2 regions of the Streptomyces sp. NPDC002671 genome follow, and region 2 is predicted to be linked to the other one. Evidence: riboswitches for the same ligand, from Rfam matches in the RefSeq annotation. Region 2 holds a riboswitch; the other holds the start of a gene.
The links. Region 2 has a riboswitch for S-adenosylmethionine ahead of thrC (threonine synthase). Riboswitches for the same ligand answer to the same signal wherever they lie in the genome.
Positions count from the first base shown of each region.

Region 1: another riboswitch for S-adenosylmethionine. It lies ahead of ACWD35_RS15185 (aminotransferase class V-fold PLP-dependent enzyme); the one in region 2 lies ahead of thrC (threonine synthase).

Region 1 is NZ_JBSFVU010000008.1:276,816-281,004, forward strand. It holds gene ACWD35_RS15165 (NYN domain-containing protein) at 1-17, opposite strand, end outside; gene ACWD35_RS15170 (hypothetical protein) at 56-295, opposite strand; gene ACWD35_RS15175 (rhomboid family intramembrane serine protease) at 461-1,204, shown strand; gene ACWD35_RS15180 (Lrp/AsnC family transcriptional regulator) at 1,201-1,482, shown strand; gene ACWD35_RS15185 (aminotransferase class V-fold PLP-dependent enzyme) at 1,518-2,879, opposite strand; SAM riboswitch class IV at 3,049-3,165, opposite strand; gene trpD (anthranilate phosphoribosyltransferase) at 3,257-4,189, opposite strand, start outside.
Region 2 is NZ_JBSFVU010000005.1:128,655-132,843, reverse strand. It holds gene groL (chaperonin GroEL) at 1-13, opposite strand, end outside; gene ACWD35_RS09380 (cold-shock protein) at 331-537, opposite strand; gene ACWD35_RS09375 (MoaD/ThiS family protein) at 959-1,237, opposite strand; gene thrC (threonine synthase) at 1,234-2,529, opposite strand; SAM riboswitch class I at 2,548-2,689, opposite strand; gene ACWD35_RS09365 (glucosyl-3-phosphoglycerate synthase) at 2,862-3,806, shown strand; gene ACWD35_RS09360 (alpha,alpha-trehalose-phosphate synthase (UDP-forming)) at 3,906-4,189, shown strand, end outside.

The sequences.
Region 1 (4,189 bases), on a different contig from region 2:
CCTGCGGTCTCCACCATCCGTCACACCCCAATACCTGTACGGGGCCGCCTCCCTCTCAGGAGTCGGCACCCGGCCGATCCACGAGTTCCACCTGATCCACCGCGTTGCACCAGCGGCAGCGCACCGACTCGATGGTCTCACTGACCACCTCGCGCTCCTCCACCGTCGGCTCACCGGCCAGATCGAGGTGTACGTACTCGACGACCTTCGACGAGCGGGTCACGTCGAACCGGGTGAGGTTGCCGCAGAGGACGCAGCGCCATCGCGTCGTGGCGGTCGGCAGGGGAACCGTCATCGTGCCTGTTCGCTTCCTTCTCGTGCTGGTGCTCGTCTCGCTCCGCGCCGGTGCCCGACGCGTGTGGCTCGTAACCCTACGGCCTGGCGGGTACTCGTCGCCCGTCCGATCGCGGCGGCGAGGCAGTCTGTCAGCTTGCGTCCCGTTACGTCATGCTCTGTGTTCATGATCAGCAACCGGAGCACGGCGGCCGGTCGGACCCTCAGGGCCGTCCGGGGCGCCTCGGCACCCATGACGTACGGCCTCATCGCCCTGTGCGGCCTGATCTTCATACTGGGACCGGCCTCCGGGCTCACCGGGGCGTACGGCACCGGGGACGCGCTGTTCGCCGCGCAACGGGCGTACTTCCGGCACTGGGGCGTGGTCCCCGCCGACCTGTTCGAGGGGCCCGCCCGGGAGGCCCTCACCCCGGCCACGGCACTGTTCGTGCACGGCAGCTGGGTGCATCTGCTCGGCAACATGCTGTTCCTCTTCGTCTTCGGCGCACTGACCGAGGAGCGCATGGGCCGCGTCGAGTTCACCCTGTTCTACGTCGGCTGCGGCTACCTGGCGCTGCTCGGGTACGCCGCCGCCAACGCCACCTCAGAACAGTCGCTGGTCGGCGCCTCCGGAGCGATCTCGGCGGTCCTCGGAGCGTTCCTGTACCTGTTCCCGCGCGCCCGCGTCACCAGTCTGCTCCCTTTCCTGTTCTTCCTGCCGATGCGGTTCCCCGCATGGATCGTGCTGCCGTTCTGGGCGGCGCTGCAGTGGGCGGCGGCGGGGCACTCCACGCAGGGGCCGGGGGTGGCGTACCTGGCGCACCTGGTCGGCTTCGGCCTGGGGTTCGTCTATGCGTGGGTGCGGTACGGACGTGGGACTAGAGTGAAAGCCACCCCAGCTCCGGTCACCGAGGGAGAGAAACAGCCGTGATCACCGCGATCGTTCTGATCAAGACCAGCGTGGACCGGATTCCGGAGATCGCGGAGCAGGTCGCTTCGCTGGATTCGGTGAGCGAGGTGTTCTCCGTCACCGGTACGTACGATCTCATCGCCATGGTGCGGGTGCGGGAGCACGAGGATCTGGCCGAGGTGATTCCCGGGCGGATCAGCAAGATTCCGGGGGTCGAGGCCACGGACACGCACGTTGCGTTCCGGACGTATTCGCAGCATGACCTTGAGGCGGCGTTCTCGATCGGACTGGAGTCCTGACCGTCTGAACACCGCCTCACCAGGCACTCGGAAACTCAGACCGCCGGTACGCAGCGGCCTTCCTCCGTCCTGTACGTCCACTTCGCGCCCTCGGTGATCAGTTCCTTCACCGCGGTGACGAAGCGCTCGACGTGTTCGTCGGGGGTGCCCGCGCCGAAGCTGACGCGGATGGCGTTGAGGGACTTCTCGCCGGGTGCGGCTTCCGGAGCGCCGCACTCGCCCTGGGTCTGCGGGTCGCTGCCCAGCAGGGTGTGGACGAGCGGGTGGGCGCAGAAGAGGCCGTCGCGGACGCCGATGCCGTACTCGGCGGAGAGCGCGGCGGCGAAGTGGGAGCTGTTCCAGCCGTCGACGACGAAGGAGAGCACGCCCACGCGCGGGGCGTCGTCGCCGAAGAGGGACAGCACCCTCACCTGCGGGACCTCGGCGAGGCCCGCGCGGACCCGGGCGATCAGGTCCTGCTCACGGGCGACCAGGGTGTCCCAGCCGGCCTCGGTGAGCGCCTTGCAGGCCGACGCGACGGAGTAGGCGCCGATGACGTTCGGGGAGCCCGCCTCGTGCCGGGCGGCGCTCTCGTGCCACTCCACGTCCACACCGCCGTCCTGGCGCCGGGTGACCTTGCGGCTGGCGCCGCCGCCCGCGAGGTACGGCTCGGCAGCCCGGAGCCAGTCGGCGCGGCCGGCCAGGACGCCGGAGCCGAAGGGGGCGTACAGCTTGTGGCCGGAGAAGGCGACCCAGTCGACGTCCAGGTCACGGACGCTCAGCGGGTGGTGGGGGGCCAGCTGGGCGGCGTCCAGGACGATCCGGGCGCCCTGGGCGTGGGCGGCGGCGGCCAGCTCGCGCACCGGCCACAGCTCGCCGGTGACGTTGGAGGCACCGGTGACGCATACCAGGGCCGGGCCGTAGGGGTCACGGTCGGCCAGGGCCCGCTCCAGGGTCTCGACGGCCTGCTGCGGGGTGCGCGGGGCGTCGAGGTAGGTGACCTGGGCGTCCTGCCAGGGCAGCAGGGAGGCGTGGTGCTCGGTCTCGAAGACGAAGACCTGGCAGTCGGCGGGGAGCGTACGGGCCAGGAGGTTGAGGGAGTCCGTGGTCGAACGGGTGAAGATCACCTGGTCGGTCTCGCGGCAGTCGAGGAACTCGGCGACGGTCTTGCGGGCGTTCTCGAACAGGTCCGTGGAGAGCTGGGAGAGGTAGCCGGCGCCGCGGTGGACGCTGCCGTAGTAGGGCGCGTAGGCCGCCACGTCGTCCCAGACGCGCTGGAGGGCGGGGGCGCTGGCCGCGTAGTCGAGCGCGGCGTAGGCGACTTCGCCGCCCGTGACGAGCGGGACGGTGACATCCCGGCCCAGAACAGGCAGAGGGGTACAAACGGACTGGTCGGCGGCAGCGGTGGAGACGGACATGGCGAACTCCCGTGAGAGGCAGGCGAGAAGAGCCCGTGAGAGACGGGCCGGAAAGAGAAGAAGGGGATGCGGAGGCGGGGCTCGGCGGCCCTATCGCATTCGCTTGCTCACGGGAGACTCCCTCGATGACCAGGACCCCTGGCCCCACACTTGTCGAAAGCGTGCGAGGGGTCCGCGCTTGCCGTAGACCTCACTGCCTACGGCCTGGTCTTCACCCGGGGCACCCCGCCACGGACGGAGGGTTGCCGGACAGTCGGCCGGGGCCTCATGACTGTCACTCATGACCTGGTACAGGAACGTACGGGAAGTGATCGTCGTCCCGCAACCCGTGTCCGGATCGCGGGACGACATTCGCGCCACTCGGTGGACGACAGGGCCTAGGCGTTGCTGGCGGCCACCCAGCGCTCCAGCACCCGCTTGGCCGCCCCGGAGTCGATCGACTCCGCCGCCTTGTCCATGCCGGCCCGGAGCTGCTCGGCCAGCGGGGCGTCCGTCGGGTTCAGGGCGACCAGGGCCGCCGCCGAGTTCAGCAGGACGGCGTCGCGTACGGGGCCCCGCTCGCCGTCCAGCAGCCGCCGGGCGACGTCGGCGTTGTACGCCGGGTCGCCGCCCTGGAGCGCGGACACGGGGACCAGCTCGATGCCGACGTCCCGCGGGTCGAAGGACTGCTCGGAGACCTTGCCGTCCCGGACGACCCAGACGTGCGAGGTGGAGGTGGTGGTCAGCTCGTCGAGGCCGTCGTCGCCGCGGAAGACCAGGGAGGAGTTGCCGCGCTCGGCAAGCACCCCCGCGACGATCGGTGCCTCCCGGGCGACGGCGACCCCGACCGCCTGTGCCTTCACCTTCGCCGGATTGGTCAGCGGACCGAGCAGGTTGAACACGGTCCGGATGCCCAACTGTCCGCGCGCCGCGCCCACATGACGCAGTGCCGGGTGGAACTTCACCGCGAAGCAGAAGGTGATGCCGGCCGCCTCGGCGACCTCCGCCACCCGCTTCGGGGTCAGATCGAGGTTGACACCCAGCCGCTCCAGGACGTCGGACGACCCCGATGCCGAGGACGCGGCCCGATTGCCGTGCTTGACGACCTTCGCGCCCGTGCCGGCGACGACGAGGGCGGACATCGTGGAGATGTTCACCGTCTTCGCTCCGTCGCCGCCCGTGCCGACGATGTCGACCGTCCGGCCGGGCACCTCGATCACGTTCGCGTGCGCGTACATCGTCCGGACCAGGCCGGTGATCTCCTGCACCGTCTGTCCCTTGGCCCGCAGCGCCACGGCGAACCCGGCGATCTGCGCGTCGGTCGCCTCACC
Region 2 (4,189 bases):
TGATCTTGGCCATGTGAAGTGGTCCCTCCAGGACTGGGGGTGATTCCTTCGGACCGCGCCCGCGCCCGCGACGGACGGCTCGCCGACCCCGTGGTTCCTTGCCCCACTTGGCCTGCGGGCCTCACCGACCCGGTCCTTCGTTGTCACTCTCACCTTCAGAGTGCTAACGCAATGATTAGCACTCGCCCCTGTCGAGTGCAAGCTGCTCTCGGGGATTCGCAGGTGAGCAGCGGCGTCACAGAGCCCGGGCACGCCGAAGGGCTCGTACCCCGGGAGGTACGAGCCCTTCGACGATGAACAGAAGAACGTCGCTGTCAGTCGACGCGTGCTTCAGCTGGTCGCCAGCCGGACCATGTCCGCCTGCGGGCCCTTCTGGCCCTGCGAGATCTCGAAGTCGACCCGCTGCCCCTCTTCCAGGGTGCGGTAACCGTCCATCTGGATCGCGCTGTAGTGGACGAAAACATCCGCACCACCGTCGACCGCGATGAAGCCGTACCCCTTCTCCGCGTTGAACCACTTGACGGTGCCCTGAGCCATGCCTAACTCCCCTATTACTGGCCCTTGCACAGATCCACACTTCGCGGACCCGGGTCAGACCTCGCCCCCCAGAATTGGTCGGGGGCGTGCGCCGGAACGCGTCGACCGCGGCTGAATGTATCTGTCCAACTGCCGTCTGCAACAGGTCAATCGGACGAGAAATCTGGACGAGCGGCATCCGGAATGTGGCGTGAATTCGCCTGAATTCAGGGCAAGTCGGGCCCCGTAAAGGCAACAAAAGCCGCATAAAACCCGTGCATTTTGGCTGCTTCTTGTCGGGCATGCGGCATGAATCCAGGGCTGCTGGCCCGTGGGCCAGGAGCGCGTTCCCCAACTCTACCGCGCTCAATCACGCAGAATTGCCCCCTCCGTTTCTCTCACGGACGGGGCAATTCAATGAACAGTGTGTGACTCAGGCGCCTCAGCAGCCGCCGGCGACCGCCGGAATGATGGAGACGCCGGCACCGTCCGGGGTCGCCGTCTCCAGGCCCTGCTCGAAGCGGACGTCGTCGTCGTTCACGTAGACGTTCACGAAGCGGCGCAGCTTGCCCTGGTCGTCCAGCACGCGCGCGGCGATGCCGGTGTGGTTCTTCTCCAGGTCCGTGATGACCTCGGCGAGGGTCGCACCCTCGGCCGGGACCTCGGCCTGGCCACCGGTGTACGTGCGCAGGATGGTGGGGATACGAACGGTCACACTCATGCGAGACCAGCCTCTCGGAAGGAGTCCAGGTTCGGGCGGATCGTAGCGGTCAGGCCCGTGCCTGCGACCGCGTCGAGGGTCTTGAGGCCGTCGCCGGTGTTGAGGACGACCGTGGTGAGCGACGGGTCCAGGACGCCGTTCTCGATCAGCTTCTTCGTGACGCCGACCGTCACACCGCCCGCCGTCTCGGCGAAGATGCCCTCGGTCTGCGCGAGCAGCTTGATGGCGTCCACGACCTGCTCGTCCGTCACGTCCTCCACCGCACCGCCGGTACGGCGCGCGATGTCCAGGACGTACGGCCCGTCGGCCGGGTTGCCGATCGCGAGGGACTTGGCGATGGTGTTCGGCTTCTGCGGGCGTACGACGTCGTGGCCGGCCTTGAAGGCCGCCGACACCGGCGAGCAGCCCTCGGCCTGCGCGCCGAAGATCCTGTACGGCCGGTCCTCGACCAGGCCGAGCTCGATCAGCTCCCGCAGACCCTTGTCGATCTTCGTGAGCTGGGAGCCGGAGGCGATCGGGACCACGATCTGGTCCGGCAGCCGCCAGCCGAGCTGCTCGCAGATCTCGTACGCCAGGGTCTTGGAGCCCTCCGCGTAGTACGGCCGCAGGTTGACGTTGACGAAGCCCCAGCCCTCGCCGGCCGGGTCGCCGATCAGCTCGGAGCAGAAGCGGTTCACGTCGTCGTAGTTGCCCTCGATGCCGACGAGTTCACCGCCGTAGACCGCGGCCATCACGACCTTGCCCTGCTCCAGGTCGTGCGGGATGAACACACAGGAGCGGAGGCCGGCGCGGGCGGCGGCGGCGCCGACGGCACCTGCCAGGTTGCCCGTCGAGGAGCAGGAGAGGGTGGTGAAGCCGAAGGCGCGGGCGGCCTCCAGGGCCTGGGCGACCACGCGGTCCTTGAAGGAGTGCGTCGGGTTGCCGGAGTCGTCCTTCACGAACAGGCCGCCGGTGACGCCGAGTTCACGGGCGAGGTTGTCGGCCTTGACGAGCTTGGTCCAGCCGGGGTTCAGGTTCGGCTTGTCGGCGACGTCCGCCGGGACCGGGAGCAGCGGCGCGTAACGCCAGATGTTCGCGGGGCCCGACTCGATGCGCCCCCGCAGTTCCTCGGTGTCGTAGGCGGAGAAGTCGTAGGCGATCTCCAGCGGGCCGAAACACTCCTCGCAGGCGAACACCGGTCCGAGCGGCACGCGGTGACCGCACTCGCGACAGCTCAGGGCCGCGGCGGGGCCGAGGTCTACGGTGGAGGTGCCGGCGGAATCGCTGGTGGTTGCAACTGTCTGCACAGCCATGTGAGGCGAGGCCCTTTCTCCTCATCTTCCTCACGACGCATCTCGCCGTGAGACGGATTTGGCACCTTCCCGAGCCGGGAGCCTCGCTGGAGAACGAGAACCGACTGGAGGGTTGCCGGGGCTTCATCGGGCCGTGTCCCTCTGCCCCTCTGGATGAGCGGTATGCGGTTGTGTGATGCGGTTGTCCGTCAACGCGCGCGACCCCCGACATGCGATGGTCATCGGCGTTGTTCAAGACTGTAACCGAAGGCCACGAGAGTTGAGATAGTCGTCCGAACCGCGAGATGGATCACACGGCGACGTGTGGCCGTGACAGTGAGGAGTCGCAGACCGTGCTGGAAGAAGTCGAGCGCTGGCTGGCCACCCGCTCCTGGTCCGTGACCGATCGGCCCCTCCACCAGATCCTGTCCGCCAGGCAGCGTACCGGCCAGTCCGTCTCCGTCGTGCTGCCCGCGCTGAACGAACAGGAAACGGTCGGCGACATCGTCGCGGTGATCCGCCGCGACCTCGTGGAACAGGTGCCGCTGGTCGACGAGATCGTCGTCGTCGACTCCGGGTCCACCGACCGCACCTCCGAGGTCGCCGCGGCGGCCGGCGCCCGGGTCGTCCACCGCGACGACATCCTGCCGCGCATCCCGGCCGTCCCCGGCAAGGGCGAGGTGCTGTGGCGCTCCCTGCTGGTGACCAGCGGGGACATCATCTGCTTCATCGACGCCGACCTGCGGGAGTTCTCCTCCGACTTCGTCTCCGGAATCGTCGGCCCGCTGCTCACCGAGCCGGACGTACAGCTGGTCAAGGCCATGTACGACCGTCCGCTCGGCGGCGCTGCCGGCCAGGGCGGCCGGGTCACCGAACTCATGGCCCGCCCGCTGCTGAACATGCACTGGCCGCAGCTGGCCGGTTTCGTGCAGCCGCTCGGCGGCGAGTACGCGGCCCGGCGCTCGCTGCTGGAGCAGCTGCCGTTCCCGGTCGGGTACGGCGTGGAACTGGGCATGCTGGTGGACGCGCTGCACCTGGTGGGCCTGGATGCCCTCGCCCAGGTGGACGTGGGGGTGCGCAAGCACCGGCACCAGGACGGACAGGCGCTGGGCCGGATGGCCGCCGCGATCTACCGCACGGCGCAGCTGAGGCTCGCCCGCGGGCACCTCGTCCGGCCGTCGCTGACCCAGTTCGAGCGGGGCGAGGACGGGTTCGAGCCGCGCACGTACTCGGTGGACACGGAGGAACGGCCGCCGATGACGGAGATCGCGGAGTACGCGGCGCGGCGGGTGGCGTGAGCGCCGGGTGGCGTGAAAACGGGGCATCGGCTGTATACGGCCGCTCTTCGGGGCGGACCGTACGTTTGAGCGTTTACGGGCCGGGCTAGGTTGAGGACCATGGCTTCCGTGCGCGGTGCTGAGGTGCTGGTCGCGTCCAATCGCGGCCCGGTTTCGTACGAGGTACGCCCCGATGGCGGGGCCGGCACGCTGCATGCCAAGCGGGGCGGCGGCGGGCTGGTCTCGGGGCTGTCGGCCATCGGGCCGGACACGGACGCGGTGTGGGTGTGCGCCGCGCTGGGCGACGGCGACCGGGAGGCCGTACGGCGGGCCGAGGGCGGCCGGCTGCCGGGCGCGGACACCGGCGGACAGCAGGTCCGGATGCTGGACATCGACGCGACCGT